DNA from 3 places in the Streptomyces sp. NPDC050121 genome. Region 1 is predicted to be linked to each of the others. Evidence: riboswitches for the same ligand, from Rfam matches in the RefSeq annotation. Region 1 holds a riboswitch; each other region holds the start of a gene.

The links. A riboswitch is a leader RNA that binds a small molecule or an ion and turns the genes downstream of it on or off. The one in region 1 is predicted to bind cyclic di-AMP.
Region 2: another riboswitch for cyclic di-AMP. It lies ahead of ACIBTS_RS47465 (M23 family metallopeptidase); the one in region 1 lies ahead of ACIBTS_RS29375 (transglycosylase SLT domain-containing protein).
Region 3: another riboswitch for cyclic di-AMP. It lies ahead of ACIBTS_RS26470 (NlpC/P60 family protein); the one in region 1 lies ahead of ACIBTS_RS29375 (transglycosylase SLT domain-containing protein).

What each region holds. Positions count from the first base shown of each region.
Region 1 is NZ_JBITJV010000022.1:47,662-57,751, reverse strand. Features, by position in the region: gene ACIBTS_RS29385 (outer membrane lipoprotein carrier protein LolA) at 1-1,165, opposite strand, end outside; gene ACIBTS_RS29380 (polyprenyl synthetase family protein) at 2,037-3,047, opposite strand; cyclic di-AMP (ydaO/yuaA leader) riboswitch at 3,561-3,762, shown strand; gene ACIBTS_RS29375 (transglycosylase SLT domain-containing protein) at 3,766-4,248, shown strand; gene ACIBTS_RS29370 (HAD family hydrolase) at 4,461-5,294, opposite strand; gene ACIBTS_RS29365 (GNAT family N-acetyltransferase) at 5,586-6,650, shown strand; gene ACIBTS_RS29360 (glycosyltransferase) at 6,841-8,277, shown strand; gene ACIBTS_RS29355 (polysaccharide deacetylase family protein) at 8,358-9,113, shown strand; gene ACIBTS_RS29350 (hypothetical protein) at 9,217-10,090, shown strand, end outside.
Region 2 is NZ_JBITJV010000071.1:10,408-20,497, forward strand. Features, by position in the region: gene trmB (tRNA (guanosine(46)-N7)-methyltransferase TrmB) at 1-548, shown strand, start outside; gene ACIBTS_RS47455 (PrsW family glutamic-type intramembrane protease) at 608-2,095, shown strand; gene ACIBTS_RS47460 (aldo/keto reductase) at 2,099-3,043, opposite strand; gene ACIBTS_RS47465 (M23 family metallopeptidase) at 3,240-4,277, opposite strand; cyclic di-AMP (ydaO/yuaA leader) riboswitch at 4,285-4,453, opposite strand; tRNA gene ACIBTS_RS47470 (tRNA-Met) at 4,774-4,847, opposite strand; gene ACIBTS_RS47475 (dihydrofolate reductase family protein) at 4,931-6,058, opposite strand; gene ACIBTS_RS47480 (MarR family winged helix-turn-helix transcriptional regulator) at 6,160-6,753, shown strand; gene ribA (GTP cyclohydrolase II) at 6,882-7,523, shown strand; gene ACIBTS_RS47490 (NUDIX domain-containing protein) at 7,557-8,225, opposite strand; gene ACIBTS_RS47495 (DUF4406 domain-containing protein) at 8,222-8,599, opposite strand; gene ACIBTS_RS47500 (DeoR/GlpR family DNA-binding transcription regulator) at 8,616-9,410, opposite strand; partial or broken gene ACIBTS_RS47505 (transposase) at 9,958-10,090, opposite strand, start outside.
Region 3 is NZ_JBITJV010000018.1:135,767-145,856, reverse strand. Features, by position in the region: gene ACIBTS_RS26490 (ATP-binding protein) at 1-1,236, shown strand, start outside; gene ACIBTS_RS26485 (LuxR C-terminal-related transcriptional regulator) at 1,233-2,003, shown strand; gene ACIBTS_RS26480 (NlpC/P60 family protein) at 2,051-3,142, opposite strand; gene ACIBTS_RS26475 (tellurite resistance/C4-dicarboxylate transporter family protein) at 3,603-4,610, opposite strand; gene ACIBTS_RS26470 (NlpC/P60 family protein) at 5,352-6,518, opposite strand; cyclic di-AMP (ydaO/yuaA leader) riboswitch at 6,526-6,691, opposite strand; gene pcrA (DNA helicase PcrA) at 6,946-9,477, shown strand; gene ACIBTS_RS26460 (peptidoglycan DD-metalloendopeptidase family protein) at 9,584-10,090, opposite strand, start outside.

The DNA.
Region 1 (10,090 bases):
AGACCGTGCCGGAGCCGAACTTACCGCTCACCTTGTCTCCGAAGGAGCCGAGGAAGCCACCGAGGGCGCCGCCGGCCTCCGAGCCCGAGGGCATGCCCTGGCCGCCGGTGTCGAAGGTGGCGACGGAGGTCCAGCCCTCACCGAGGACGTTGAGACCGGCGGGGCCGCCGAGGTCCTTGGCGAGGTCGTCGTCGAGCCTGCCGGAGTGCCCCGGAGCCGTCCGCGTCGCGCCCTCGTCGCCCCACTTGCCTCCGCCGTCGCCCTTCTCGGCCTTGTCGCCCTCGGTGACCTTCGCGCCCTTGGGGGTGGTGAAGTCGAAGGTGGAGGCGGCCGGCTTGGCGAAGGTGACCTGGGTGAAGCCCGCGTCCACGACGGCGGCGCCGCCGCTCGCCGGGGTCAGCGTGAACTTCAGCGGCAGGCCCGTCTTCGCGTCCACGGCCACGCTGATCGCGCCCACCGTGGAACCGGACTGCTTCGGCTTGACCAGCAGCTTGTAGGCGTCGCGCCCGGCGACCTGGACGGTGCCGTCGACGGTCACGGACGTCGTGTCGTCGACCGCCTTCAGGGCGTCCTCGGTGAGGTCCTTGGGGGTGGCCGGAACAGGGGTGTCCGCCTTGCCGGAGCTCTCGTCGACGGTGGAGTGGTAGACCTCGTTGGAGGCGCTGTCGTACCCCCACACGTCCTTGCCGTTGTGGATGACGCTGTATTCGGCGGCCTTCTCCAACAGCGAGAGCTTCTGCCGGTCCGGGCCGTCGGCGGCGACGCGCAGGGTGTGCGTGCCGGACGCGAGTTCGGTGAGCTTGGTGGACGGGTCGGCGGACGAACCGTCACCACCCTGCTGGGCGGCCCCGGAAAGCAGACCGCTCTCCAGCCCGCCGAGGTCGGGCAGTCCGAGATCGGTGGTGATCTTCACCGTGCCGGACAGCTGCTGGACGTCCGATGCGGCGATCTTGTCGAGGAGTTGCTGTGCGGTGATCTTCGGCAGGTCGGGGTCGCCGGAGTCGGCGAGTGCCGGGACCAGCCCGATCGTCGCCGCGGCGACACCGATCACGGTGACCGGGACGACGTACCGCACGGCCTTGCGCCGGCCGGCGCGCAGGTCGTCGGCCTCCCCGCTGTTCGGCTCCCCGCCGGTCAGGGTGTCGTCGGATGCCTTCGGTGCCATGTGTGCCTTACCTCCGTCGTCGGCGGCGGCTGGTCATCTCACGCTGAACGCCCCACCCAAGCCGCCATTCTCACCCGAATCGGTGAGGAGTGGTGTTTTCTCGTAGTCCCCATCTGACCAAATCGCCCACCCGAAAACGTCAACCCGAGGGCTCAACTCCGCGTACGCCTGCGGTATGACACGAAAGCAAGGAAAGGCCAACCGACCCGTAGGGGTCCCTCCGGAAGACGACACCTTCCCCTAGGGACACAGGGGTTGGAGGGTGCAGGCGAGGAAGGGTCGCGGGGCTCGCGGTGAGGACGAGTGGTGCGGGGGGGGCGGGGCGAGGGGCGAGCGGTGTGGGGGGTGCGGGGCGAGGGGCGAGGGGTGAGGGGGGCGAGGGGCGTGGGGGCCGGGGTGAGGGGCGAGCGGCGTGGGGGGGGTGCGCGGGGTCTGAGGGGGTGCGGGCCCTGAGGGGGTGCGGGCCCTGAGGGGGTGCGGGCCCTGAGGGGTGCCGGGCCTGAGGGGTGCCGGGCCGAAGCGGAGTGCGGCACCTGAGAGGGGGCCGGGCCGGAGGCGATCGCCGGACCTGCGCGGGTGCCGGACCGGAGGAGGGTGCGGCACCGGAGAGGTCGCCGGATCGCAGGGGGTGCCGAACCGGACGGGGGGTGCTGAACCGGACGGGGGGTGCTGAACCGGACGGGGGGTGCTGAACCGGACGGGGGGTGCCGAACCGGAGGCGATCGCCGGGCCGAAGCGGGGTGCCGGACCGGAACGGGGTACCGGACCGGAACGGCGCCGGACCGCAGGCGGCGTGCCGGGCCGCAGGCGGGTGCTAGCGGCGGGGCGGCGTGCCGGGCCGGAGGTGGGTGCTAGCGGCGGGGCGGAGGGGTCAGCCGGCTCGGTGGACCACCGCGTCGCACAGTTCCATCAGCGCCGCCTTCGCGCCGCACTCCCGCAGTGGCGCGAGCGCGGACCGCGCGTCCTTGGCGTACCGCACGGTGTCCCGGCGGGCCTGCTCCAGCGCGGGGTGCACGCGGAGCGCCTCCAGGGCCTCGGCGAGCCGGGCGTCGTCGCTCAGGTCGGAGTCCAGCAGCTCGCACAGGGCGATGTCCTCGGGCAGCGACAGGCGCGCCGCCCGCTCTCGCAGCCGTAGCACGGGCAGCGTGGGAACGCCCTCACGAAGATCCGTCCCCGGCGTCTTGCCCGACTCGTGCGAGTCGGACGCGATGTCCAGGACGTCGTCGGCCAGCTGGAAGGCGACGCCCAGCCGCTCGCCGTACTGCGTGAGCACGTCGACGACCGTCTCGTCGGCGCCCGACATCATTGCCCCGAACCGGCAGGCCACCGCCACCAGCGAGCCCGTCTTGCCGCCGAGCACGTCGAGGTAGTGCTCGACCGGGTCCCGTCCGTCGGTAGGACCGGCCGTCTCCAGGATCTGCCCGGTGACCAGCCGCTCGAACGCCTCGGCCTGTACCCGCACCGCCTCCGGTCCGAGGTCGGCCAGGATGTGGGAGGCGCGCGCGAAGAGGAAGTCGCCCGTGAGGACGGCGACGGAGTTCCCCCAGCGGGCGTTCGCGCTGGGCACCCCGCGGCGCACGGCGGCCTCGTCCATCACGTCGTCGTGGTACAGCGTAGCCAGGTGAGTCAGCTCCACGACCACGGCCGACGGCACGATGCCCGGCGCGTACGGGTCCCCGAACTGCGACGCGAGCACCACGAGCAGCGGCCGGAACCGCTTCCCGCCCGCCCGCACGAGATGCTGGGCGGCCTCCGTGATGAACGGAACCTCACTCTTGGTGGCCTCGAGCAAGCCTTCCTCGACAGCCGCCAATCCGGCCTGGACATCGGCTTCCAGAGCCTGGTCCCGCACGCTCAGCCCGAACGGCCCGACGACGGTCACGAGGGGTCTCCTGTCTGCTGGTGTCTACTGGCGATTACGCGGTTTGTCGATAGGTCTCTGCCATCACTCAAGTCAGCGTATCCGGTCACGTTTCGATCACCGATAGCCCCCACGGTTACAGGCCAGGCGGTATCGGATCACGCCCGATATGTTCCTGATTCAAATATATGAACTGATATTTGTAGAGTTAGCCGGAAGTAAGGACTTCCGCCCGGCAACGCCATCGACGCCGGAGTCGCCATCTCCACCCCCTCCCCACCGTCACCGACTTGGGATTTAATGCCCGATTCGCCGCACTTGTGGACGCTGGTGACTTGACTCACTCCCCCCGTCGAACCCGCCCAGCCCCGCCCGATCCGACCGTTCACGGATTCTCCACATCTCCAAGCAAGTTGAGGCTTTGCACTCACAAAGGATCAAGCGCCCCATAGGCCACAGACCAAGGTCAATATGGGTGATCTATGAATCTGCTACTTGTTTCGGACATGTGCTCTCGCATACGTTCCCGGCCTGTCGGGCGGAACGCCGAATCCTGCCGCCGCCCGTACACCCACCTAGAACGCACGGCAGGAGCGGGGGAACCAGGTAAGTCGCCGGGCCGGATGTCTCAGACATATCGGTACGGCTCGGGGTGAAGTCGCGCCCGTCAGAACGCGACCGGGCAACTCCTGCCCGAACCCGACAGCTCACCTCGCAGGCGCCGGAGAGGAAATTCGTCATGCCCGCTGCCGCTCAGCCGCGCCGCACCCGTCGTAACCGTCTCGTCCGCACGCTCACCGTCGCCGCCACCGGCGCGGCCGTGCTCGCCCTTCCGCTCCTCGGCGCGACCGGCGCCTCCGCGGCGACCCCGACCGTCGCCACCGCCACCAGCCTCGGGTACGCCAACAACCTCGACGGCTGGATCCGCGCCTCCCTCCACGTCATGGCCCAGCACGGCATCCCGGGGACGTACAACGGCATCTACCGCAACGTCATCCGCGAGTCCTCCGGCAACCCCTACGCCATCAACCTCTGGGACTCCAACGCGGCCGCGGGCATCCCGTCCAAGGGCCTGCTTCAGGTCATCGACCCGACCTTCCGCGCCTATCACGTCGCAGGCACCTCCTGGGACTCCTACGAACCGGTCGCCAACATCACCGCCGCCTGCAACTACGCGGCCGCCCGTTACGGCTCGATCGACAACGTGTTCGGCGCGTACTGACAGATCTCCGTAGGAACCCCAGCCCAGGGGCCTACGGGTCCTACAGGCCCTACAGGCCCTACAGGCCCTACAGGCTCTGCAGGCTCTGCAGGCTCTGCAGGCTCTGCAGGTCTGCAGGTCTGCAGGTCTGCAGGTCTGCAGGTCCTACGCGTCTGTGGGGTTCATTGGCCTGCGGGGTCTACGGGTCTGCGAGGTCCACGGGTCCGCGGGCCCTACGGGAACAGTCTTTCGAGGACGACGGCCACGCCGTCGTCCTCGTTCGACGTCGTCACCTCGTCGGCCACCGCCTTGAGTTCGGGGTGGGCGTTGGCCATCGCGACTCCGCGCGCGGCCCAGTCGAACATCGGGATGTCGTTGGGCATGTCCCCGAAGGCGACGGTGTCCTCGGGCCGCAGGCCCAGGTGTTCGGCGGCCAGGGCCAGGCCCGTCGCCTTGGTGATCCCGCAGGGCTGGAGCTCGACCGTGCCGGGTCCCGACATGGTGACCGTGGCGAGCGAGCCGACCGCCGCGCGGGCCGTCGCCGCCAACTCGTCGTCGGACAGGGTGGGATGGCGCAGCAGCACCTTGCTGATCGGCTCGCACCACAGATCGTCGCGCCGGTCGACACGCAGGGCGGGCAGCGTCGGGTGCGGCATCCGGTAGCCCGGCTCGATGAGCGTCAGCCCGTCCACGCCGTCCTGGTCGACGGCCGCGTACAGCTGCCCCACCTCCGCCTCGATCTTGCCGAGCGCGGTCTCGGCCAGCTCCCGGTCCAGGGTGACCGACCACAGCAGACGGTCCGCGCCGGCGTCGTACAACTGCGCGCCCTGTCCGCACACCGCGAGCCCCCTGCTGTGCAGCCGGTCGAACAGGGGGCGTACGCGGGGCGCGGGGCGTCCTGTGACCACCAGGTGGCGTGCGCCGGCGGCGGCCACCCGCGCGAGCGCGTCGAGGGACCGGTCGGAGAACGTGTCGTCGCCGCGCAGCAGCGTTCCGTCCAGGTCGGTGGCGATGAGGGAGTACGCGGAGTACGGGGTGCGCTCGGCGTATGCGGTGGGTGCGGCCATGATCAGAGAATACGGATGCCGCACCCCCCTGGTTCGACGCGAGCCGGACGACGACCAGGTCCTGTCCGGTTCTGCCAACTCCCCTTTGTCTACTGGTGCGGAACTGGCTGAGGCCGGGCACAAAGAAACGGCTTTCTGGCGCATCGCCGGGTAGCGGACGGTTAAAGGCCTCTGTACCGGTTGGCAACAAGATGGGACGCTACCTACCGCGACGCCCGGGTGGAGCGGTACCGTCCAGGTGTCCAGGGGGGACTTGATCGGGGGGTCAGGTTGAGCAGTGGGCGCATTCGTGTGCTGAGGCCGGAAGACCTCGGCGAGGGGGACAGGGAGCGGTGGCGCGCGCTGCGTGCCGCGTCGGCGCTTCCGCGAAACCCCTTCATGGAACCGGAGTTCACCGACGCCGTGGGCCTCGTGCGGCCACGCGCGCGCGTGGCGGTGGTGTACGAGGGGCGTGAGCCGGTCGGCTTCCTCCCCTATGAGCGGGGCCGGCTCGGCCAGGGTCAGGCCCTCGCGTACGGCGTCTCGGACGCGCAGGGCGCGGTGCTGGCCCCGGGTCTCGGGCTGAACGCCGCCGAACTGATGCGGGCGTGCTCCCTGTCGAGCTTCGCCTTCGACAACCTGGAGGCGGCACAGGGGCTGTTCGTCCCGCACGCGGCCGAGGAGTACGCCGCCTACGTCATCGACGTCGAAAAGGGTTACGAGACCTACGAGTCCGTACTGCGGTCCCAGTCGCCGAAGTTCCTGAAGACGACGCTCGCCAAGGAGCGCAGGCTCGGCCGTCAGGTCGGGGAGCTGCGGTTCGTGTTCGACGAACGCGACCCGGCCGCGCTGCGCACGCTCATGGCATGGAAGTCGGCGCAGTACCGCAGGACCGGCCGCCGGGACCGGTTCGCCCAGGAGTGGATCACCCGGCTGGTGGACGCGCTCGCCGAGACGCGCGCGCCGGAGTGCTCCGGCACGCTGTCCGTCCTCTACGCCGGTGAGCGGCCGCTCGCCGCGCACTTCGGACTGCGTTCCTCGACGGTCCTGGCCTGCTGGTTCCCGTCGTACGATCCGGAGTTCGCGAAGTTCTCGCCGGGCCTGGTGCTGCATCTGCGGATGGCGGAGTCGGCTGCCGCCGAGGGCATCGGCCTGCTCGACCTGGGGCGGGGCGCGGCAGAGTACAAGGACTCGTTGAAGACCGGGGAGATCCCCGTGTTCGAGGGCGCGTGGACGCGTCCGGGGGTGGGCGCCGCGCTCCACTGGCTCAGCCGTGAACCGTCGCGCCGCGCACACCACTTCGTACGCAACCGGCCGAGGCTCGCCGCGGCGGCCGCCCGAACCTTGAAGAGCGCGGGCCGCCTACGCGGCGCGTGACGATCACACGGGGGACGGTCGCACGGCTCACGTGCACACGGCTCACGGGCACACGGGCACACGGGCACACGAGTGACGGTCAGAGACAGTCGGGGACGGGTCGAGGGCAGTCGGAGATTGTCAGGGGCGGTCGGGGATCGCCAGGCGTGGCGGGCGATTGTCAGGGGCGGTCATGAGACAAGGGGGGTTCATGTCCCGCGCAAGAGGTGCGCAGCAGGAGATCGTGCGGCTGGAGATCGAGAGGTTTCTCGGCATCCGGCCGGTGCAGATCGCCGAGCTCGAACTGGACGACGGTGGCGCGCTCAGACCCGGTCCGGGCAGCCCGCCTGTGATCCACGGTCTGGTGTTCGTGCTGGTCAGGCGGGGTGGGCGGCCGGTCGGGACGCTCCTCGGGCAGGTACCGGAGGGCGCCGATCCGAAGGCGGTCCTCGTGGACCTGGCCGCCCGTGAGCACATGGCGCCGGGTCCCGCAAGACTGTCCGGCCCGAAGTCCGTCCCGTTCACCACCGTCGTCATCGCCACCCGCGAACGCGCCGGACTGCTCGCCCACGCCCTCGACTCGCTCCTCGCCCAGGACCACCCGGACTTCGAGATCATCGTCGTCGACAACGCGCCCGTGACAGACGCGACCCGGGACCTGGTGACCCACAAGTACGCCGAGCGCGTGCGGTACGTGACCGAGCCTGCGCCCGGTCTCGCCGTCGCGCACAACAAGGGCGTCGAGGCCGCGCACGGCGAGGTGATCGCCTTCACGGACGACGATGTCGTGGCGGACCCGCGCTGGCTCACGGAACTCACCGCGCCGTTCACCGCCGACCCCCGCCTCGGCTGCGCCACCGGCCTGATCCTCCCGGCCCGGCTGCGCACGCCCGCCCAGGTCCTCCTGGAGGGCCATGGCGGCTTCGCCAAGGGCTTCACGGCCCGCACCTACGACCCGTACGAGCCGCCCGCCGACGAGCCGCTGTTCCCCTTCACCGCGGGCCGCTTCGGCTCCGGCGCCAGCATGGCCTTCCGTACGGAAGTACTGCGGGCGGTCGGCGGCTTCGACCCGGCGACGGGCGCGGGCACGCTCGCGCGGGGCGGCGACGACCTCTACGGGTTCGTCCGTGTCCTCGCCGAGGGCCACCGGCTGCACTACACCCCGCAGGCCCTGGTCTGGCACCGCCACCGGGAGACCTGGCAGGACCTGGAGACCCAGGCCTACGGCTACGGCGCCGGCCTCACCGCCTACCTCACGGCGATCCTCGTCAACCGGCCCGGTCTGCTCCCGGCGTTCCTGGCCCGGCTGCCCCGGGGACTGGCATACGCACGCTCACTGACGGCGAGCCGCGAGGCGGCGTCCGGGCCGGAACCGGGGTCGGAAGCGGGGGCTCAATCGGGGGGTCATTCGGGGGGCGATTCGGGGAGTCGATCGGGGGCGCGATCGGGGGCGGACGTGCCGGGGAGCGCGGGGGGCGGGCCCCGGCGTGCGAGGGGCGCGCCCGGTGGGCATGACGATCGGACGCACGCCTGGCCCGGGCGGCTGTCCCGGCTCCAGAGGCGCGGAATGCTCTACGGACCGCTGGGCTACCTGCGGGCCCGACGCGCACTGCGGCAGCGGTTGCGGCAGCGGGGGGCCGCGCGATGACGGCGGCGTCCGCACACAGAGGCGGCGGCGTCCCGGTGCCCGCAGACGGCAGCATCCCCGTGTTCCTGTACCACGCCGTGATGGAGGATCCGCCCGACTGGATCGCCGAGTTCACCGTGAGCCCGAAACAGTTCGGCGAGCACTTGGCCGCCGTCGTCGACAGCGGTCGCACGCCCGTCACGATCAGCGCGCTCGCCGACCATCTCGCCGGACGCGCGCCGCTGCCGTCCCGGCCGGTGCTGCTCACCTTCGACGACGGTTTCGCCGACCTGCCCGGTGCGACCGCCGAGGCGCTGGCCGGGCGCGGGCTGTCCGCCACCGCGTACCTCACCACCGGCGCCATCACGGCGGGCGGGCGCAGTCTGCTGCCGCCCGCCCCGATGATGACGCTGGACGAGGCGGCCCGGCTGGAGCAGTACGGCATGGAGATCGGCAGCCACACGGTCGCCCACGCCCAGCTGGACACCCTCGCGCCCAACGCGCTCGCGCACGAACTGCGGGCGTCCCGCTCGGTGTTGGAGGACACCCTCGGCCATCAGGTCCGCCACCTCGCCTATCCGCACGGCTACAACAGCGGCCGGGTGCGGCGGGCGGCCGCCGCCGCGGGCTACGAGACGGCCACCGCCGTGCGGCACGCGCTCAGTTCGGACCGAGACGAGCCCTACCGCATCGCCCGGCTCATCGTGCGTCGCGGCCACACCGTCGCCGACGTCGAGGGCTGGCTGGCGGGTTCCGGCGCCCGAGTGGCCCCGTATCGGGACGGACCGAGGACGGTCGGCTGGCGGTGGTACCGCCGGGCCCGGGCCGTCGTTCGGGGGCCCGTTTTCGCAGGCTGAAACGGGGTGCCAGGAACCGGCCGGTCCGCCGGAAGGTTCGACGATTTTGGTGTGAAAAGCAGACGAAATTCCTATAGTTGACCTGGGGGAGGGGAGCCTCAGCGTGCAGCAACATGTGCCTGTACCGACCAGCGAGAGCAGCGAGCTACCCACCCTTGTCCGGGCCGCCGGCGGCGAGCGCAGACCCTGGCGGATCCCGCGCCGCCCGCCGGACGCCGCGCTGGTGACCCTGCTGCTCGCCGCCGGGCTGTGGGTATACGCGCTGCCCCGCATCGGCTTCCGGGAGATGGGCGACTACGGCCTGCTGGACCGTCTCCCGATCACCTACTACGCCTCGTTGCTGGTCCTCACCGCGGGCTTCGTACTCAGTCTGCGGCGCGCGGGCACCGCACCCTGGTGGCCGGCCGCGCACTGCGCCGCACTGCTGTTCGCGCTGAAGGCGCCGCCGGCGGTGCTGTACGACGCGGTGCGCTACCCGTGGGCCTCCAAGCACGACGCCATCGTCAACACGCTGCTCGCCAACGGTGAGCTGCGGCCGGGCGCCGCACTGTCGGGCAATATGTCCGCCTACGACCAGTGGCCGGGCTTCTTCACGCTCAACGCGGGCCTGGTGCGGGCGTTCGGCGTGCAGAGCGCCGCCACGTACGCCAACTGGGCGCCGATCGTCTTCGGCCTGCTCATGATGCCGGTGCTCGTCCTGATCTACCGCACCTTCTGCGAGGACTGGCGGCTGATCTGGACCGGCGTGTGGATCTTCCAGCTCGCCAACTGGGTCGGCCAGGACTACTTCGCCCCACAGGCCCTCGCCTACCTGTTGCATCTGACGGTCCTCGCGGTGGTGCTGCGACACTTCGTACGCCCCGGCTCGGCCGGACGACTACGGGACCGTACCTACCTCGACCCCGTCGCCGCCCCCGTCCCGCCGCCCACCGGGAGCAGGCAGCGCGCGGTCTGCGTGGTGATCCTGGCCCCGCTGA
Region 2 (10,090 bases), on a different contig from region 1:
AGATCGGTTTCGGCATGGGCGAGGCGACCGCGCAGATGGCGGCCGCCGACCCCGACACCGACATCCTCGCGGTGGACGTGCACACGCCCGGCCAGGGCAACCTGCTCAACCTCGCCGACCAGAACGGGCTGACCAACGTCCGGGTCGCCAACGGCGACGCGATCATCCTGCTGCGCGAGATGCTGCCGGCGGACTCGCTCGACGGGCTGCGCGTCTACTTCCCCGACCCCTGGCCGAAGAAGCGCCACCACAAGCGGCGCCTCATCCAGCCCGCGTTCCTCGACCTGGCCGCGACGCGGCTCAGGCCGGGCGCGCTCGTGCACTGCGCCACGGACTGGGAGCCGTACGCGGAGCAGATGCTGGACGTGCTCACCGCGCACCCCGACTTCGAGAACACCCGGGCCGACGGCGGGTTCGCACCCCGCCCCGGGTTCCGGCCGCGGACCCGTTTCGAGGGGCAGGGCCTGGACAAGGGCCACGTGGTGAACGATCTGCTCTTCCGCCGCGTACAGCATCGCGTCCGACCCGGGGATCGCCGACCGGCCTAGGGATCACTGACCGACCGCCCCTCTCCACCACAGTCCCCTCCCTCGTTAGGGTCGATGCCGTGGCCATCAGTCCCCCGTTTCCGCCCTACCCGCCGCATCCCCCCGGCGGCGCTCCCGAGGACGGTGTGCTCAGGCATGCGCACTGGTGGCAGCGCAGGTGGCTGCGGTACGGGGCGCTCATCATGCTGCTCACGCTGTCCGGGCTGGTCATCCTCGCGCTGGTGCGGGAGCAGACCGGCACCGAGGGGTTCCTGGTCGGGCTCGGGCTCGCGGTGCTGCCCGTGCCGCTGCTCATAGCCGCCTTCCGGTGGCTGGACCGGGTCGAACCCGGGCCCTGGCGGAACCTGGTGTTCGCCTTCGCCTGGGGTGCGTGCGCGGCGGCGCTGATCGCCATCGTCGCCAACAGCTTCGCCACCCGGTGGATAGCCACCGCGACCGCCGACCCGTCCAGCGCGGACACCCTGGGGGCGACGGTCATAGCGCCGATCGTCGAGGAGTCCGCCAAGGCCGCCGCCGTCCTCCTCGTCTTCCTCTTCCGCAGGCGGGACTTCACCGGCATCGTCGACGGCGTGGTCGTCGCCGGCGTCACCGCCACCGGCTTCGCGTTCACCGAGAACATCCTCTACCTCGGCACCGCATTCGGCACCGACCAGCTCAGCGGCGACAGCGGCATCGCCTCCGTCACCGCCGCGACCTTCTTCGTACGCGTCGTCATGTCGCCCTTCGCGCACCCCCTGTTCACCGTCCTGACCGGCATCGGCTTCGGCGTCGCGGCGCTCTCCGGGGACCGTCAGCGCCTGCGGCGGGTGCTGCTCCCGCTGTCCGGGCTGCTTCTCGCGATGGGCATGCACGCCCTGTGGAACGGCTCCTCGACGTTCGGCGAGTTCGGCTTCTTCGCGGTGTACGCGGCGTTCATGGTGCCCGCGTTCGGGCTGCTGACCTGGCTGGTGGTGTGGACGCGCCAACGCGAGCTGCGCACCGTACGCGAGGAGCTGCCCGCCTACGCGGCCGCCGGCTGGCTCACCCCGGCCGAGCCGTTCGCGCTCGGCTCGATGCGGGCCCGGCGGGTGGCCCGGGTGTACGCGGGCCGCCACCTGGGCAAGCCGGCGGCGCGGGAGGTGGCGCGGTACGAGGCGTACGCGACGTCCCTGGCGTTCCTGCGGCACCGCGGTCGGCGGGGGCGGGCGAACGCCGACTTCGTCGTACGGGAGCGGGAGTTGCTGAACGAACTGTGGCGGCGCAAGGACATCGCCCGGCCCGCGCTGGACCACGCCGCCCGGATGACGGCCCCGCCGGTCCGGGTGACCGCGCCGCCCTGGCCGGTGTACGGGGTGTACGGGTACGGCCAGGGGCCGGCCCAGGGATACGGGCCGGGTCACCCCGCCGGGTACGGGTATCCGGCGGGGCAGGTGTACGGGCACGGCTACGGGTATCCGGCGGGGCAGGTGTACGGGCACGGGCACGGGTATCCGGCGGGGCAGGTGTACGGGCACGGCTACGGGTATCCCGCACAGCCGTACCCGGCTGCCAACCCCTACCAGTCGTAAGGATCAGGCCGAGGCCTGGGTCAGCCTGCTGACCTCCGCGTCCGTCAGTTCCAGCTCCGCCACTTCCAGCAGCGCCGGCAGTTGCTCGACCGTCCGCGCGGAGGCGATCGGCGCGGCCACCGTGGGCTGCGCCGCGAGCCACGCCAGCGCGACCGTGGCGACCTGTGTGTCGTGGGCCTGTGCGATCTCGTCCAGGGCGGTGAGCACCTTCCGGCCCCGCTCCGTGTCGAGATGCTTGGCGGCACCGGCGGCGCGGGCGCTCTCCACCGTCGTACCGGGCCGGTACTTGCCGGTGAGGAAGCCGGAGGCCAGCGCGTAGTACGGGACGGCGGCGAGGCCGAAGCGCTCGGCGAGGTCCTGGAGGCCACCCTCGTAGGTGTCACGGGAGACCAGGTTGTAGTGGGGCTGGAGGGCGACGTACCGGGCCAGGCCCTCGCGGTCGGAGAACTCCAGGGACTCCTGGAGGCGTTCGGGGGAGATGTTGGAGGCGGCGATGTGGCGGACCTTGCCGGCCTTCACCAGTCCGTCGAGCGCGCCGACTATCTCCTCGACGGGCACCTCGGTCTTGTCGAAGTGCGTGTAGTAGAGGTCGATGTGGTCGGTGCCGAGGCGGCGCAGGGAGGCGTCGGCGGCGGCCTTGATATTGGCCGCGGTCAGGCCGGGGAACTCGGGGTGCTGGCTGACCTTGGTGGCGATGACCACGTCGTCGCGGTTGCCGCGCTGCTTCACCCAGTTGCCGATGATGGTCTCGGACTCACCGCCCGAGTTGCCCTCGACCCACGCCGAGTAGGAGTCGGCGGTGTCGAGGAAGTTGCCGCCGGCGGCCGCGTAGGCGTCGAGGACGGCGAAGGAGGCCGTCTCGTCGGCGGTCCAGCCGAAGACGTTGCCGCCGAGGGAGAGCGGGAAGACCTCGAGGCCGGAGGAGCCGAGCTTGCGAAGAGAAGTCATGCTTCACATCAACGGGCGCGGGCGGCACACCCATTCCCTGGGCAACACGAAGAACGTGTGAACAGCACACGTGGACGGAGCACGGGAACACCCCCGAGGGGGACCCTCAGGGGTGTTCCCGGGTACTACGGGTCTCACAGGCCTTACGGGTCTTACGGGTCTTACGGGTCTGACAGGTGTTCCCCGGAGGGGCGGCTCAGGGGTTGAGGCCCTTGCTGCGCAGCCAGGCCATCGGGTCGACGCCGTCGGAGTTGCCGTTCGGGTGGACCTCGAGGTGGAGGTGGGGCCCGGTCACGTTGCCCGTCGCGCCCACGCGGCCGATCACGTCACCGGTGCCGACCTTCTGGCCGACACTGACGCTGATCGAGGACTGGTGGCAGAACCAGAGTTCGGTGCCGTCGTCCAGCGTCAGGATGGTGCGGTAGCCGTAGGAACCGGCCCAGCCCGCCTCCGTGACGGTGCCGCTGTGGACGGCCTTGATGAGCGTGCCGGTGGGAGCGGCGAAGTCCAGGCCCGTGTGGTAGCCGGAGGACCACATGGAGCCGGCCTGACCGAAGGTCGAGGTGATCGTGTACGAGGAGGTCGGCAGCGTGTACTGCTTGGCGAGCTCGGCCAGGCGCGCGGCCTCGGCCTTCTCGGCGGCCTCCGCGGCGGCCTTCGCCTTTGCGGCGTCGGCCTTGGCCTTCGCGTCCTTCTCGGCCTTGGCGACGGCGTCGCTCGCGGCCTTGGCCGCGGCGGCCTCGGCGGCGGCCTGGGCCTTGGTCTCGATCTGGGTCTGCTGCGACTCGGCCTGCGCCATGATCCGGCTGCGCAGGGCCTCACCGGCGTCGGAGACGCTCTGGCTGCTGTCGTCGGCGGTGCTCTCGGAGCCGAAGGTCGCCAGGGCCGGCGCGGCGTCCTGGGCGGGCTCGTCGTCGGAGATGAGCGAGCCGACGTTCGGCAGGTCCGGCAGGGAGATGGAGACGGGGGCCTTGCCGGTGTTGGCGCTGGCCATGCCGCCCGCGCTGACGGCGGCTATGACGCCGACGCCGAGGACGGTGGAGCTGCGGGCGAACCCGCCGCCGCGCTGCTTGGCGACGCGGTGCTTGCCGCGTACCGGGCGAATGGACTCCGCGGTGGGGTTCCACTCCTCCCAGGGGCCCTCGTCGGTGCGGTAGTCGCCGTAGCCGAAGGTCTCGGTGGACCGCTGGGCGGGCACGAACGGGGCTTCTGGGGCAGGCCGGTTGGACGCCACGCGGGCGTACTCCTTTCCTTCCGTCGCCTACCGGGTTAGCTGACGGGTTCGGAGCGGGAAGGTCTCCTACGCGCGTATACCTGCCGTGGACTCCGCGAGTTCACGGTGGCTTCCGTGCGATTCACCCCAAGGTGGTGGTTCCCCGGTTCCCTTACGGGATTCGGCACATGCGCACGGAGCCGACTCTTGTGACGGCTGGGACGACCGCGCTGCGTTATCGAACGTTAATAGACCTGGGGGCCGGTTTCCAAGCACTTCTACTTGATCAACAACATTTTCGGCCTGGGACTTTCGCCCCATGACCGGCGAAAAACGGGCGAGTTGACGGAAGAGGCGTCCGAAAAGACGGCGTACGCACAGTAACCAACCGGCCACATGTCCAGGTCACGCACTGAGGGGTCCCTGATGTGCGCTGAAGCATCCCGGATGCGCGCCGAATTGCCCCGGACAACACCGAGGGCCGGAACCCTTTCGGATTCCGGCCCTCGGCCTTCAGTAGCGGGGACAGGATTTGAACCTGCGACCTCTGGGTTATGAGCCCAGCGAGCTACCGAGCTGCTCCACCCCGCGTCGTTGTGACTCCAGTCTACGCTACTTCCGGGGCGTGAAACACCACGGTTTACCGCCGCCCCCGATGCCCCGCCCCCGCCGCCTCATTCCAGGTGCCGGTTCGGGGTCTTCGCCCGCGCCTCGAACTCCGGGAGGACGAGGACGTCGACGCCCGCGGCCGTCAGGAGCCCGGTTCCGTCCGCCTCCGTCACGAAGGTGTCGGGCTCGCGCCAGGCGGTGACCACCCGGCGCACGCCCGCGTCGAGGATGAGGCGGGCGCAGGGGGAGGGGCGGGAGGAGCGACGGGCGCAGGGTTCGAGGCTGCTGTACACGGTGGCCGTGGGCAGCCGCGGGTCGGCGGGGTCGAGCTTCGCGAGGGCCGCCTCCTCGGCGTGCACGACCGGGTCGCCGGCCTCGCGGGAGTGGCCGCGGGCCAGTTCCGTACCGTCGGCGGCCACGATCACCGCGCCGACACTGAAGGCGGTCCGCGACGGCGGACACTGCGCCGCGAGCTCGCAGGCGAGGGCCAGCCAGTGGCGGTCGGCCGCGGCGGGGAGCGGTCCGGCGCCGGGGGCGGTGGGCTGGTAGCGGTTCAGTACGACGTCCTCGATGCGCCGCGTCTCGACCAGGCGCAGCCGTCCGCCCTGGTAGCCGCCCGGCCCGAAGAGGCGGGGCGCGTCCGGGTCGCCCACGAAGAGCGGGGCGACGACGAGCTGGAGTTCGTCGGCGAGGCCCTGCTGGAGCAGCTGGGTGTGCACGGTGCCGCCACCCTCGACCATGAGACGCCGCACACCCCGCACATCGTGCAGGTGTTCGAGGAGGCGGCGCCAGTCCAGTTCGGGGCCGAGCGGGACGACGTCCGCGGCGATCCCGAGGGCGCGGGCGCGCTCGGCGCCCTTGTCCGTCGTACACACGACCTTCTCGTCGCCCGTGTGCCAGAAGTTCGCCGCGGGATCGAGCTCGCCGGAGCCGCTGACCGTGACCTTGAGGGGGTACGGCGGTCGGCCCTCGGCGACGCGGGCGGCGCGCCGCTCCGGGGAGTTCACGAGGAGCCGGGGGTTGTCCGCGCGGATGGTGCCGGCGCCGATGAGGATGGCGTCGACGGAGGCCCGTACCTCGTCGACGCGGTCGAAGTCGGCGGGGCTGGACAGGAGCAGGCGCTCGGGGGTGGTGTCGTCCAGGTAGCCGTCGAGGGAGACGGCGGCGGACAGCAGGACGTACGGGTACGGCATCGACGCGCTCCCCGGTGGCGTGGGTGGAGGTGGGTGAGAGGTGGGTGACGTGGGTTGACGTGGACTCTTGGTTCAAGTTTGAAACAAACTACACTGGTCGCATGACGACTCGCTGGCTCACCCCCGAGGAGCAACGCGCCTGGCGCGCCTACGTCGCCGGGTACCTCCTCGTCGAGGACGCGATCGACCGGCAGCTCCAGCAGGAGGCCGGCATGCCTCACCTGTACTACTCCATCCTCGCCAACCTCTCCGACACACCGGAGCGGCGCCTGCGGATGACCGAGCTCGCGGAGCAGCTGAAGATCACCCGCAGCAGGCTGACGTATGCGGTGACCCGTCTGGAGAAGGACGGGCTACTGCGTCGCGAGGACTGCATCTGGGACAAGCGCGGGAGTGTCGCGGTCCTCACGGACGAGGGCATGGCGGTCCTGGAGAGGACGGCGCCCGGACATGTCGACACCGTCCGCGCCTCCCTCTTCGCCCGCCTCACCCCTGAACAGGTGGGACAGCTGGAGGAGATCTTCACCCAGGTCGTACGGGGGTTCCAGGGGGACGACAGCAACGAGGTCGCGCCCGAGGACCTTCCGTGGCGCCGACGGTCGTCGCCGTGCTCCGGAAGCGCCGGGGCCTCGGAGGGCGCAGGTTCGGAGGGCGCCGGGGCCTCGGAGGGCGCCGGGGCCTCCGGGACCTCATGAGGCGCATCACAATTCGGTTGCTTCAAATTTCAAGCATGAGGTAGGGTCTCGATTCGTCGGAACTGCTTCAAATCTGAAGCAGAAGCCGGCCGTGTGCCACTGTTCACCACCGGACCCGGGAGACCCGCATGCCCGACACCCCCGCCGCCACCCAGCGCGCCCGCGTCCGGGTACCGCTTCGCTTCCACGACGGCTACTCCGTCAACACCGAACTGGTCACCTTCCACGGCCTCGCCGACGGCCAGGAGCACGTCGCCGTCGTCCTCGGCGAGCCGGCACCCGGCACCACCCCGCTGGTCCGGCTGCACTCCGAGTGCCTGACCGGCGACGTCTTCGGCTCCGCGCGGTGCGACTGCGGGCCGCAGCTGCGCGAGGCGGTGGAGCGCATAGCCGCGACGGGCGGCGTCCTGCTCTACCTGCGCCAGGAGGGCCGCGGCATCGGCCTCTACAACAAGCTCGACGCGTACGCCCTCCAGGACCAGGGCCTGGACACCTACGAGGCGAACGCCGCGCTCGGCCTGCCCGAGGACGGCCGCGACTACACGGCCGCCGCCCAGATGCTGCGCGCCCTCGGCATCACGAGCCTGGACCTCCTGTCCAACAACCCCGACAAGGCCGACCAGCTGCGGGAACTGGGCATCGACGTCCAGGACCGGGTCCCGACGGGCGTCTTCACGACCCCGCACAACGTCCGCTACCTGCGCGCGAAGGTCCTGCAGACCCAGCACACGCTGCCGCTGGGGGACCTCACGGGGCTGAACGTCGGCTGACGGCTGATTCCGGGGCCGATCCCGGACCGGGCGTCAGCGCCCCCTCTCGGGCCCGAACGGGCCGTCCAGCGCTGCCCATTGGAGCAGCATGATGGTCTTCGCGTCCGCGATCGCGCCCGTGCGGACGAGGTCGAGGGCCTCGGCGAAGGGGAGTTCGACGACGGTGATGTCCTCGCCCTCGGCCGCCACGCCCGCCGTGTCGACGCCGGGGGCGGAGGCGTCGTAGGGGGCGGCGAAGAAGCTGAGCCGCTCCGTGACGGAGCCGGGGCTCATGAACGCGTCGAACACGTGCTCTATGTCCGGCACCGCGCGTCCCGTCTCCTCCGCGGCCTCACGACGGATCGCCTCCTGCGGGTCGTCGCCGTCCAGGAGCCCGGCGGCGGTCTCCAGCAGCATGCCGTCGGGGTGTCCGTTGACGTACGCGGGCAGCCGGAACTGACGGGTCAGCAGGACGGTGCGCCGGTCGGGGTCGTAGAGCAGGATCGTCGCGCCGTCGCCCCGGTCGTAGGTCTCGCGCTGCTCGCGGCTGACGTGGCCGTCGCTGTGCCGGTAGTCGAAGGTGGTGCGGCGCAGGACGGACCAGTCGCAGGCGAGGACCTCGACGTCGAGGATGCGGACCCGGTCGTTGCCGGTGAGGTCACGTCCCTGACGGTCGAGTCCGGTACGGCCCCGGGGGTCGGGGGTGTCGATGCCGGCGGTCATACGGGGCTCCCTGCGGGGGTCGGGACGTCGGCGAGGCCGGCGTAGATCTGCTTGCCCCGGGCGCGGGCCCGCTCGACCATGCGGTCGGCGCCCTGCGAGGGGCCGCCGATGCGCAGCACCGCGTCGCAGCGGTCCAACAGGCGTTCGGCGACGGGGTGGAAGAGCTCGTCGAAGAGCGGGTCGCCGGGGGCGGCGCCGCCCGCCGCCTCCAGCAGGGGCAGCGCGAGCGCCTCTCCGGTGACGGGCAGGTGCCCGGCGCGGAACAGCGCGAGGGCGACCTCGTTCATGGCCCGCACGTTGTCCGCGAGTTTGGCGGGGTCGTCACCGGTACCCGAACGGTACGGCCCGGCGACCAGGATCATCAGCGGCGTCATATACGTCTACGTCTCCTCAGCTGAGGCGGGTCTCGACGCCGGCCTCGCGCAGGGCGTCCAGGGTCTGGGGGCCGCCGGGGTGGGTGGCGGGGTCGGCCGCGGCGGCGTCGGTGACGAAGGTGTGCACGGCGTCGAGCGGAGCGACCTGGCTGAACGCGCGCACGCCCAGCTTGGTCGCGTCGGCGACGGCGAGCGTACGGGCGGCCTGGCCGAGTCCCGCCTGCTTGACGGCAGCGTCCTCCAGGGAGAACTCCGACCAGCCGTGCACGGCGTGCACCCCGCCGATCGACATCACGAACACGTCGAAGGCCAGGGACTCCAGGGTGCGCAGGGCCAACGGCCCGACGAGGGACCGCTCACCGGGACGCGAGCGACCGCCGACGACGAGCAGCTCGATGCCGGGCCGGTCGGCCAGCCGCAGCGCCGCCTGAAGACTGAGCACCGCGACGGTCAACGGGCCCCGCGCGGCGAGGTGTTCGGCCACGTGCACGGTCGTGGTCCCGGCGTCCAGCAGCACCCGCGACCCCGGCTCGACCAGAGCGGCGACGGCCGCGCCCAGCCGGTCCTTCGTCGCCGCCTGCCACGCCTGCCGCGCCTCGAAGCCGCCGCCCTCCGCACGCGGCCGCCCGGGAACGGCCCCACCGTGCACCCGCCGCACCAGCCCCTGCCGCTCCAGCGCGTCCAGGTCCCTGCGCACGGTCATCTCGGAGACGCCGAGCCGCTGAGCGAGTTCGGCCACGGAGATCCGCTGCCCGGGCTCCTGCCCCTGAACGAGGCGCAGCGTCAGGTCGAGACGGTCGGCTACATCCATGCGGCCATTTCTACCATGCCGATGAGCGAACGAACATCAGGATGTTCGAGCGGGGGAAGGCTGCCCGGTCCTGAGGACGAGCTGAAAACAAAGCAGCGCCCGAGCCGACCGAAGCCGACTCAGGCGCTGCGCAGCAGGCAAGAGGGCGTTTCCTCCCCCGCCACCGGTAGGCCGTGTGGGACTCGAACCCACAACCAATGGATTTAAAAGTCCTGGTGTGATCTTGCTGGGTGGTTCCGGATGCTTCTTCGGTGTCCGGAACTGCCTGGTCAGGACAGGTACTACTCCCTGCACAGTCCCCGTCGTGATGGTCTCTGCCACACCATCCGCTCACGCATCGCTCACGCACGACAGGCTGGTGACCAGTATTTTCCGCAATTTTTCCCCCTCGATCTTTCGCGAGGGTCCGCCGACGGAGTCGGTGGACCCTTTCGTGTCCTGGAGTTGACGGTGAGCAGGGCGGCGGCCCGGTTGTCGCATCGAGTGTGCGCCGGGTCCACTTCCCGGGGCGGGTGATGTTGTCGTTGGGACGGTGGAAGGTTTCCGGTCAGCCCGGGTTGGGCAGGAGCGCGACTCGTTCGAGGGCGGTAGTGATCTCGTCGGTCCAGGGCCAGTGCCGGGTAAGGCAGAGAATCCTGCGTCGGCCAGTGGTGACCAGCTGGGCGGCCGCGGAGAACAGG
Region 3 (10,090 bases), on a different contig from region 1:
CGCAGCAGTGATGGACGCTGGCTGGGTGGCGTGGCGCGAGGGCTCGCCGGGCACCTCGGGCTGCCCGTGGTGTGGGTGCGGCTCGTCTTCGTCGGCCTGTTCATGGCGGACGGCCTCGGCGCCCTGCTCTACGCGGCTTTCTGGTTCTTCGTGCCGCTCGGGATAGGCGGCGTCGGCGATCAGAAGCCGCCGGCGTTCGTCGCCACCGAGACGGCGCCCGACGGCCGCCGCAGACTCGTCGCCCGCAAGCCGGACAAGGGGCAGATCGTCGCCCTGCTCCTCATGGTCGTCGTCGCCATGGTCTTCGTGGGCAACGTGAATCTGGGCAGCGGTGCCAAGGCCTACCTCCTGCCCGCCGTCCTCGTCGGCGCGGGCGTCGCCCTCGTCTGGCGTCAGGCGGACAACGCGCGCCGGGCCCGCTGGGTGGAGGTCGGCCGCAGGCGCCGTACCCTCACGCTTCTGCGTGCGGGCGCCGGTGTCCTGCTGGTCACCGCCGGCGTCTCCGGCACCTTCGTCCTGCAGGGCTCCGCCGCCCACCTCGGCTCCGTTCTGCAGGCGGCGCTCGCCGTGATCGTCGGCATCACGCTTCTCGCCGGTCCCTACCTGGTCCGTATGACGCAGGACCTCTCCGAGGAACGCCTGATGCGCATCCGCGCTCAGGAACGCGCGGAGGTCGCCGCCCACGTCCACGACTCGGTGCTGCACACCCTGACCCTGATCCAGCGCAACGCGGAGAACGCCGGGGAGGTACGCCGACTCGCCCGCGCCCAGGAGCGCGACCTGCGCACCTGGCTCTACAAACCCGAGGGCACCGGCAAGGAGGAGGCCGACGAGCCGACCACGGTCGCCGACGCGGTGCGGCGCAACGCAGCCGAGGTCGAGGACAAGCACGGCGTCCCCATAGAGGTCGTGGTCGTCGGCGACTGCCCGCTCGACGACCGCGTCGGCGCACAGATGCAGGCCGCGCGCGAGGCGATGGTGAACGCGGCCAAGTACGGTGGCGAGGGCGGCGCCGTGCAGGTCTACGCCGAGGTCGAGGGCCGGACGGTCTTCGTGTCCGTCCGTGACCGCGGACCCGGCTTCGACCTCGACTCGATACCCGCCGACCGCATGGGCGTTAGAGAATCGATCATCGGCCGCATGGAGCGCAACGGCGGCACGGCGCGGCTGCGGGCGGTCCCGGGCGGCGGCACGGAGGTCGAGCTGGAGATGGAGAGGGCGGAGAAGACGTCATGAGCGATCCGACCGAGAGCGATCCGACCGAGACGAACGGCACGGCGGGAGTAGCGGGGGCAACGGAGTCGGCCGCGCCGGCGAAGGCCTCCGGCGACGGCACGGGCGGGCGCCACGTGCGCGTGGTCCTGGTCGACGACCACCGCATGTTCCGTACGGGCGTACAGGCCGAGATCGGCCAGACCGAGCAGACCGGCGTCGAGGTCGTCGGTGAGGCGGCGGACGTCGACCAGGCGGTCACCGTCATCACCGCGACCCGGCCCGAGGTGGTCCTGCTCGACGTCCACCTGCCGGGCGGCGGCGGGGTGGAAGTGCTGCGCCGCTGTGCCCCGTTGATGGCCGACGCCGAGCAGCCGGTGCGCTTCCTCGCCCTGTCCGTGTCGGACGCGGCGGAGGACGTGATCGGGGTGATCCGCGGCGGTGCCCGAGGCTATGTCACCAAGACGATCACCGGGACCGATCTGGTCGACTCCATCTTCCGGGTGCAGGAGGGCGACGCCGTGTTCTCGCCGCGTCTCGCCGGGTTCGTCCTCGACGCGTTCGCCTCGACGGACGCGCCGCCGGTCGACGAGGACATGGACCGCCTCACCCAGCGTGAGCGTGAGGTCCTGCGGCTCATCGCCCGTGGTTACGCCTACAAGGAGATCGCCAAGCAGCTCTTCATCTCCGTCAAGACGGTCGAGTCGCATGTCTCGGCGGTGCTGCGCAAGCTCCAGCTGTCCAACCGTCACGAACTGACCCGGTGGGCCACGGCACGGCGGCTGGTGTGACGGACGCGGCGTCGCCGAGGGGCGGTCACGGCTGAAGACCGAGGGGCTCACACCACTCGGGTCGCGCCCGCGAACGGCATCTCGTCGATCGGGGCGACGCGCACCGGGGCCGACGGGTTCGGAGCGTGGATCATCTGGCCGTTGCCGATGTAGAGGCCGACGTGGGTGATGCCGGAGTAGAAGAACACCAGGTCGCCCGGGAGGAGTTCGGAGCGGGAGATCCGCTGCCCGGCACCGATCTGGGCGTAGGTCGTGCGGGGGAGGGAGACACCGGCGGAGCGGTACGAAGCCAGGACGAGGCCTGAGCAGTCGAAGGCGTTCGGCCCGGTCGCGCCCCACACATAGGGGCTGCCGAGCTTGGAGTACGCGTAGGAAACGGCCGCTGCCGCACGCGAGTTGGGGGCGTCAACGGTGGCGGTGGCGGTGGCGGAGCCGGGTGTCTGGAGGCCGGCGCGTCCGGCCGTCGAGGCGCGTGAGGCGCGGTCGGCCGTGGTGGTGCCGCCGGCTCCCTCACCGATCCGGGAGCGCTGCGCCGCCGTCAGCTGGGACAGCAGACGGCGTGCCGCGTCCAGCTTGTCGGTGATCGTCTTCTTGTGCGTCCTCAACTCGGCCTGCCGCGCCCTGAGCGAGGTCAGTTCGACGCGCGCGGCGCCGCGCAACTGCTCGATCTCCCGCAGCTGTCTACGGACCCCGGCGACGGCGGCGGACTGGCGATCGCCGGCCCGTTCGACGAAGACGGCGCCGTCCAGATACCGGTCGGGGTCGTCGGAGAGCGCCAACTGCACGGCAGGATCCAGTCCGCTGCTGCGGTACTGCGCCGCCGCCATCGAACCCAGCGCCTCCCGCGCCGAGTTGAGCTTCTCCTCCTTGCGCGCCGCCTCGTCGCGCAGGGTCACCAGCCGCTGCTCGGCCGACTTCGCCTTCTCCTGCGCGCCGTTGTACTTCTCGGTGGCTTCCTCCGCCTCCTGGTACAGCTTGGCCACCTTCGCCTTGACCTGGGCCGACGTCAGGTTCGGCTCGGCCTGTCCGGTCCCGTCGAAGGCCGTCGCCGTCGCCGCGCCCGCGAGGGCGAGGGTGAACGCCGTACGGGCCGTCTGGCCGCCGAGCGAGCGCTGTCGGGGCTTGCGGTGCGCTGCCACTGGGACTGCACGTCCTTTCGTACGACCGCCTCGTCCGTCCTCCCACGGCTACCGGGCGACCGCCGTGGGGGGAGCGGACGGACGGCCTCGAGGGGAGCGGCTGACGCGTCCGGCGACGACCCGCACGGGGGAGCAGGACGCCGCCGGACTCCTCGGCGGTGGTGGCCGACTGCCGCCCCTGGCCCGGGCGGCGGTGGGGAGCCGGTCACCTGGGGGAGGACGCTAGGCCGGTCTATGTCGGGTCGGTAACGCGAAGTACGGAAGTGACGTGAGCGGACTGCCGGGTGACCGTATGTGTCCGACAATCCGGGCCGAGTACGTCAGGTTCGCGCGGCGCGCTGACCGAAGCGGTGGTTCCGGGACACCTTCGGAGCGGCGGGTGCTATGGAGCGCATATATGCACATGCCATAGGGAGAGCCGGTGTCGGGCGGCTCGGGGGCGGCTGATTAGCATCCGGCTTCATCGCGGTGCTCTGGACCTGACGGAGGCACGGGCCGCGGCGAGTGCCAGAGCGGCGACGACCAGCCACGCCGCCACCGCCACCCACAGCAGCACCTCCCCCGGTCCCTCGAGCGCCGGGACGTCGACGGCGGCGGCCACGGACAGGGCCGCCGCCGCTGTCATCCCCAGCGGGAACACCGTCGCCCAGCGGCGCACGTCGTAGCGCGGCCGGGGCCATGCGACCTCGGCGATCAGCAGGACGGCGCACCAGGCCAGGTCGAGCACCAGCAGCGCGACGGTCACCGTGCGCAGGACACCGGTGTCGTCGCCGTTCCACAGATACAGGTCCCCGTCGTCGGCCGCGAGGAGTTTCGCCCCGGCGAGTGCCGAGATGGCGAGGGCGCCGCCCGCGATCCACTGGTCCCCATGGCCCTCGGCCACCTGGCGCAGGTCGAACAGGGCCAGGGCGACGCAGTAGAGCACGATCCCGAGCCCGAACAGCACGAGCGCGGTGTGCGCGAGCCAGGCCGCGGACTCCGCCGCGGCGAGGGCCGCTCCGAGCACGGCGAGGCCCTGCGTGGCCACGCAGCCCAGGAACACCGTCCCGGGCATGCCCCGCCTCCACCGCCGTACGACGGTCACCAACAGCACGGGCCACAGCACCGCCGCCAGCGCCAGCAGCGCCTCGGCCGGGGTCCGCCGGCCGAGCGCGCAGAGGCTGGTGCCGAGCACGGTCGTCGCCGCCACCGCGGTCAGCGCCCCCGGCGTGCCCGCCTCGGCCAGCCACTGCTCAGGCGCCCGCAGCAGGCGGACGACGAAGTCGGCTGCCAGCGCCGCCCACGCGACGCCCGCCATCGCCAGAGTGACGCGGGACAGCACGTCGTATCCCGTGAGGTGCAGGCCGACCGACATGATCCCGGTCGCCATCACCGCGGACCCGGCCGTCGGCGGCCTCCGCGCCCACCAGAGGCGGAGAGCGGAGCCGGGAGAGGGCGCGGGCGAGGGACGAGCCGAGGAGCCGGGCATGCGCCCGATGCTAAGGAGCACGACACAGCCCACGAGTGGGGCACGCGCGCGGGCGACCAGAAATACGCGCGGGGTGCAGGCGCGGGGGAGGGGCGCGCGGGCAGCCCCTGCGCGCGGGGTGCCCAGGGGCGCGCCAGGGGTGGTGGTGAGCGCAGAGTGAGAACTGGCAGGAGGGAGGAGGACTGGGCCTGGGGCGAGGACTGGGGCTGGGCGGGGCCTGGTGGGGTGGGCGCGCAGAGCACGGGCTCGTGCGGCGGGTCATGGGCGCCGTGCAGGGCGTGGAGCGGGGCCCGCGGGGCTGAGCGGGGTTTGAGCGGGAGCGGCGGCGGGCGATTGCGCCGGCGCGGGGCGCGCCACGCGGCCGCTCAGCGCGGCCCGCGCCACGTCGCTGGAGACGAAGCGCACCGCCCGCTCTCGCCTCCGCCTCCGTCCCCGCGAACGAACCCCACGCGCGCGTGCCCGTTACGCAGCCCACGCGCGCGTGCCCGTTACGCAGCCCACGCGCGCGTGCCCGTTACGCAGCCCACGCGCGCGTGCCCGTTACGCAGCCCCCCGTGTGCCCGCTGCTGCGTGCCTGCTACGGCGTTCCCCCGCGTCTGCCTGCCATGAAGCGCACGCGTGCGCGTCCGCCGTGAGGCTCGCGCGTGTGCGTCCGAAGTGAAGCTCGCGCGTGTGTGTCCGCCGTGCGGGTCACGCGCGCGTGGGCCATCGGAGTCGGCCTGCCCGTGCGTGTGTGTGCGCTCAAGCCGGGCGCACCACGCTGTGGATGCCCGACTCGCCGTCGTAGTAGATCGACTCCTCGCGGACGTAGGCGCCGGGCTTCGGGGCGTGGATCATCATGCCGTTGCCTATGTAGACGCCGACGTGGCTGACGTCGTCGTAGAAGAAGACCAGGTCGCCGGGCTGGGCGTCGGCGAGGGAGACGGTGGTGCCGGCGTTCACCTGGTCGTAGGTGGTGCGCGGGAGGGTGACGCCGGCGGCCTTCCAGGCGGCCTGGGTGAGGCCGGAGCAGTCGTAGGAGTCGGGGCCCGTGGCACCCCAGACGTACGGCTTGCCGATCTGCGCGCGGGCGAAGGCGAGCGCCTTCTCGGCCTTGGTGGCGTACGAGGAGTCCCCGGGGGAGGTGGACGAGGAGCCGGTCCCGGTGTCTGTGTTCGACGAGCCCGTGCCGCTCTCCTGCTGAGCCGCGGCCTGGTCCGCGGCCTGCTGCCGGGCGAGTTCCGCCGCCTGCCGGGCGGCCTCCTCCCGCTTCTGCTTCTCGATCGCCGCGAGGCGGGCCTTCTCCTGTGCCGTCAGCCGGGACAGCAGCTCGCGCGCGTCGCCGAGCTTCTTCTGGACGGTGGCCTTGGCGGTCTTCAGGTCGCTCTGCGTGTCGGTCAGCGACGCGAGGATCTCCGCGGCCTCCCGGCGTTTGCGCATCGTCGCCGACTGCTCGGTGACGAAGTCGTCGACCGCACCCTTCTGGCGGTCGGTCAGCCGGCTCATCAGCTGGTTCTGGTCGAAGTAGTCCTGCGGGGTGTCCGCGAGCAGGAAGGTCGCCGTGTCGGGCGCGGAGGCGCCGGTGCGGTACTGGGCCGCGGCATAGGAACCCAGCTCCTGCCGCGCCTCGTTGAGCTTCTGGGTGCGCTGCGCGACGTCGTCGAGGAGGCCGTCGACCTGCTTGCGCTGCTTGGTCGTCTTCTCCTTGGCGGCGTTGTACTTCTCGGTCGCCGACTCCGCCTGGCGATAGAGGTCGTCGACCTTCTTCTCGACCTCCTCCAGGCTCGGCTTGCCATCGTCCGGCGGGGCGGCGTTCGCCGTCTGGGAGAGCAGGGCCACGGACGTCAGGGCGGCGGTGGCGAGGGCGGGCGTGCGGATGCCTGCCACGCGCGGGCCCGCGGAGCGCGGCTTGCGGTGCTGCGACGCCAAGGGAGGCGACTCCTTCCAGTGCTCCGCCTACCGGGTTAGCTGTCGGGTTCGGGCGGGTAGATCATCGGAAGGGTTGCCCTACGGCCGCCTCCCCGAGAGGGAGTTGGGCCGATTCACCCCAGGGTTTCGGTGGGTCCCCGGCTCCGGCTGGCGCGAGCGGGCGCGTCGGACTCGGCGGAGGCCGCGCGGCCCGGCGGGGTTCGCCGGTGGGGGTCGTACGGCCTGTCCGGCACCGTAGCCAACTCGTGTGGCCCGTGTGAAGGTTGATGGGTGATATGTCCGATACATTTTCGTGACCTCGGGCTGTGATCTCGTGCTTCGGCCACGTCGGTCGCGGATCGTGACGGCCGCCTGCCGGAGGGTGAGTGGGGGAGATGTTCCGGGAGGGCGGCCGGTTGTCAGTGGCGCCCCCTAGACTCGGAGAGCGATGAGCAGCCTCTTTGACGACAGCTTCCTGGCGGACCTCCAGGGCCCCCGCGCCCACGAGGACGAACCCCCGCCGCCGCCCGAGGACGATCACGGACCGGAGTCGGTTCCCGACGATCTGTTCGGCGGGAAGTTCGACGTGCCTCCGGACCGGGACGCCTACTACCGCGGCGGCGCCCCGCGCCCGGCGCTGGACGCGGCGGCGCTCCTGGAGGGGCTGAACGACAACCAGCGTGCGGCGGTCGTCCACGCCGGCACCCCGCTGCTCATCGTGGCCGGCGCCGGCTCCGGCAAGACGCGTGTGCTCACCCACCGCATCGCCCACCTGCTCGCCGAGCGCAACGTGCACCCGGGGCAGATCCTCGCGATCACCTTCACCAACAAGGCCGCGGGCGAGATGAAGGAGCGCGTCGAGCAGCTCGTCGGCCCGCGCGCGAACGCGATGTGGGTGATGACGTTCCACAGCGCGTGCGTGCGCATCCTGCGCCGCGAGAGCAAGAAGCTCGGCTTCACGTCGTCGTTCTCGATCTACGACGCCGCAGACTCCAAGCGCCTGATGGCCCTGGTCTGCCGTGACCTGGACCTCGACCCCAAGCGCTACCCGCCCAAGTCCTTCAGCGCCAAGATCAGCAACCTCAAGAACGAGCTGATCGACGAGGAGGACTTCGCCGCCCAGGCCGCTGGGGGCACCTCCCAGGCTATTGGCTCTGGGGGAGGCTTCGAGGAGACCCTCGCCCAGGCCTACGCCATGTACCAGTCGCGGCTGCGCGAGGCGAACGCCCTCGACTTCGACGACCTGATCATGACGACGGTCAACCTGCTGCGCGCCTTCCCGGACGTCGCAGAGCACTACCGCCGCCGCTTCCGCCACGTCCTCGTCGACGAGTACCAGGACACCAACCACGCCCAGTACGCCCTGGTCAGGGAGCTGGTCGGCACCTCCGAGCACCCTGCCGACGTCCCCCCGAACGAGTACGACGTGCCGCCCGCCGAGCTCTGCGTCGTCGGTGACGCCGACCAGTCGATCTACGCCTTCCGGGGCGCGACGATCCGCAACATCCTCCAGTTCGAGGAGGACTACGCGGACGCGACGACGATCCTGCTGGAGCAGAACTACCGCTCCACGCAGACCATCCTGTCCGCCGCCAACGCGGTCATCGAGCGCAACGAGTCCCGCCGCCCCAAGAACCTGTGGACCAACGCGGGCGCGGGCGCGCGCATCACCGGCTACGTCGCCGACACCGAGCACGACGAGGCGCAGTTCGTCGCCGACGAGATAGACCGACTGACGGACGCGGGCGACGCGAAGGCCGGTGACGTCGCCGTCTTCTACCGCACCAACGCCCAGTCCCGTGTCTTCGAAGAGATCTTCATCCGGGTCGGCCTGCCCTACAAGGTCGTCGGCGGCGTCCGCTTCTACGAGCGCAAGGAGGTCCGGGACGTCCTGGCCTACCTGCGGGTGCTGGCCAACCCCGAGGACTCGGTGCCGCTGCGCCGGATCCTCAACGTGCCCAAGCGCGGCATCGGCGAGCGCGCCGAGGCGATGATCGACGCCCTGTCCCAGCGCGAGAAGATCAGCTTCCCGCAGGCGCTGCAGCGCGTCGACGAGGCCTATGGCATGGCCTCGCGGTCGACGAACGCCGTGAAGCGGTTCAACGCGCTGATGGACGAGCTCCGTACGATCGTCGAGTCGGGTGCGGGGCCCGCGACGGTCCTGGAGGCGGTGCTCGAACGCACCGGCTACCTCGCCGAGTTGCAGGCCTCCACCGACCCGCAGGACGAGACCCGTATCGAGAACCTCCAGGAACTTGCCGCGGTGGCCCTGGAGTTCGAGCAGGAATCCGGTGAGGGCGAGGGCGAGGGCGCGACGCCGCCGCCCGGGCTCTCCGACTTCCTGGAGCGGGTCGCCCTGGTCGCCGACTCCGACCAGATCCCCGACGAGCAGGAGGACGGCTCGGGCGTCATCACCCTGATGACCCTGCACACCGCCAAGGGCCTCGAGTTCCCGGTCGTCTTCCTCACCGGCATGGAGGACGGCGTCTTCCCGCACATGCGTGCCCTCGGCCAGACCAAGGAGCTGGAGGAGGAGCGCCGGCTCGCGTACGTGGGCATCACGCGCGCGCGGGAACGGCTCTATCTCACCCGGTCGTCGCTGCGCAGCGCGTGGGGGCAGCCGTCGTACAACCCGCCGTCCCGGTTCCTGGAGGAGATCCCGGCGACGCACGTGGACTGGAAGCGGACGGGGGCGGCCGCGCCCGTGTCCTCCGGCCCGGTGTCCGGGGTGGCGGCCTCGCTGTCCTCGTCCCGCTCGCGTTCCTCGGCCGCGGGCGCGTCCGGCTTCGCGACCCGCCGGACGGCGGAGAAGCCGGTGGTCGCGCTGACCGTCGGCGACCGCGTCACCCACGACCAGTTCGGACTGGGCACGGTCGTCGGCGTGAAGGGCACGGGTGCGAACGCGGAGGCCACGGTCGACTTCGGCGACACCAAGCCGAAGCGGCTGCTGCTGCGGTACGCGCCGGTGGAGAAGCTCTAGAGGCGACAGGACGCGGGCGCGGCAGGGCGCGACGGGAAGCGGGCGGAAGCGACGCGCAACGGCCCGACGGCGGGGGACCGCAAGCGAGTTGTCCGGTTGCGCTCGCTTACGTCGGGTTGAGCCCGTGGCTGCGCAGCCACGGCAGCGGGTCGATGGCCGAGCCGCCCGCGGGCCGGACCTCGAAGTGCAGGTGCGGGCCGGTGGAGTTGCCGGAGTTGCCGGAGTAGGCGATCGGGTCGCCGGCCTTGACGCTCGTACCCGAGGAGACGCGGTAGCTGGAGAGGTGGCAGTACCAGGTCTCCGTGCCGTCCTTCGCCGTGAGGATCAGCATGTTGCCGTAGGCGCTGTTCCACTGCGTCCGCACGGTGCCGTCGGTCGCCGCCATCACCGTCGTGCCGTAGGAGACGGGGAAGTCGATGCCGGTGTGCTGGGACATCCAGTTGATGCCGGCCTGGCCGAAGTAGGCGCTGAGGCCGCGCTGGGCGACCGGCAGGGCGTACTTGGGGCGCAGCCGCTCCTTGCGGGCCGCTTCCGCCGCCGCCTTCTTCTTCTCGGCCTCCTGCTGTGCCTTGAGGTCGATGCGTTCCTGCGTCCGGCTGGCCCGGTCGGCGAA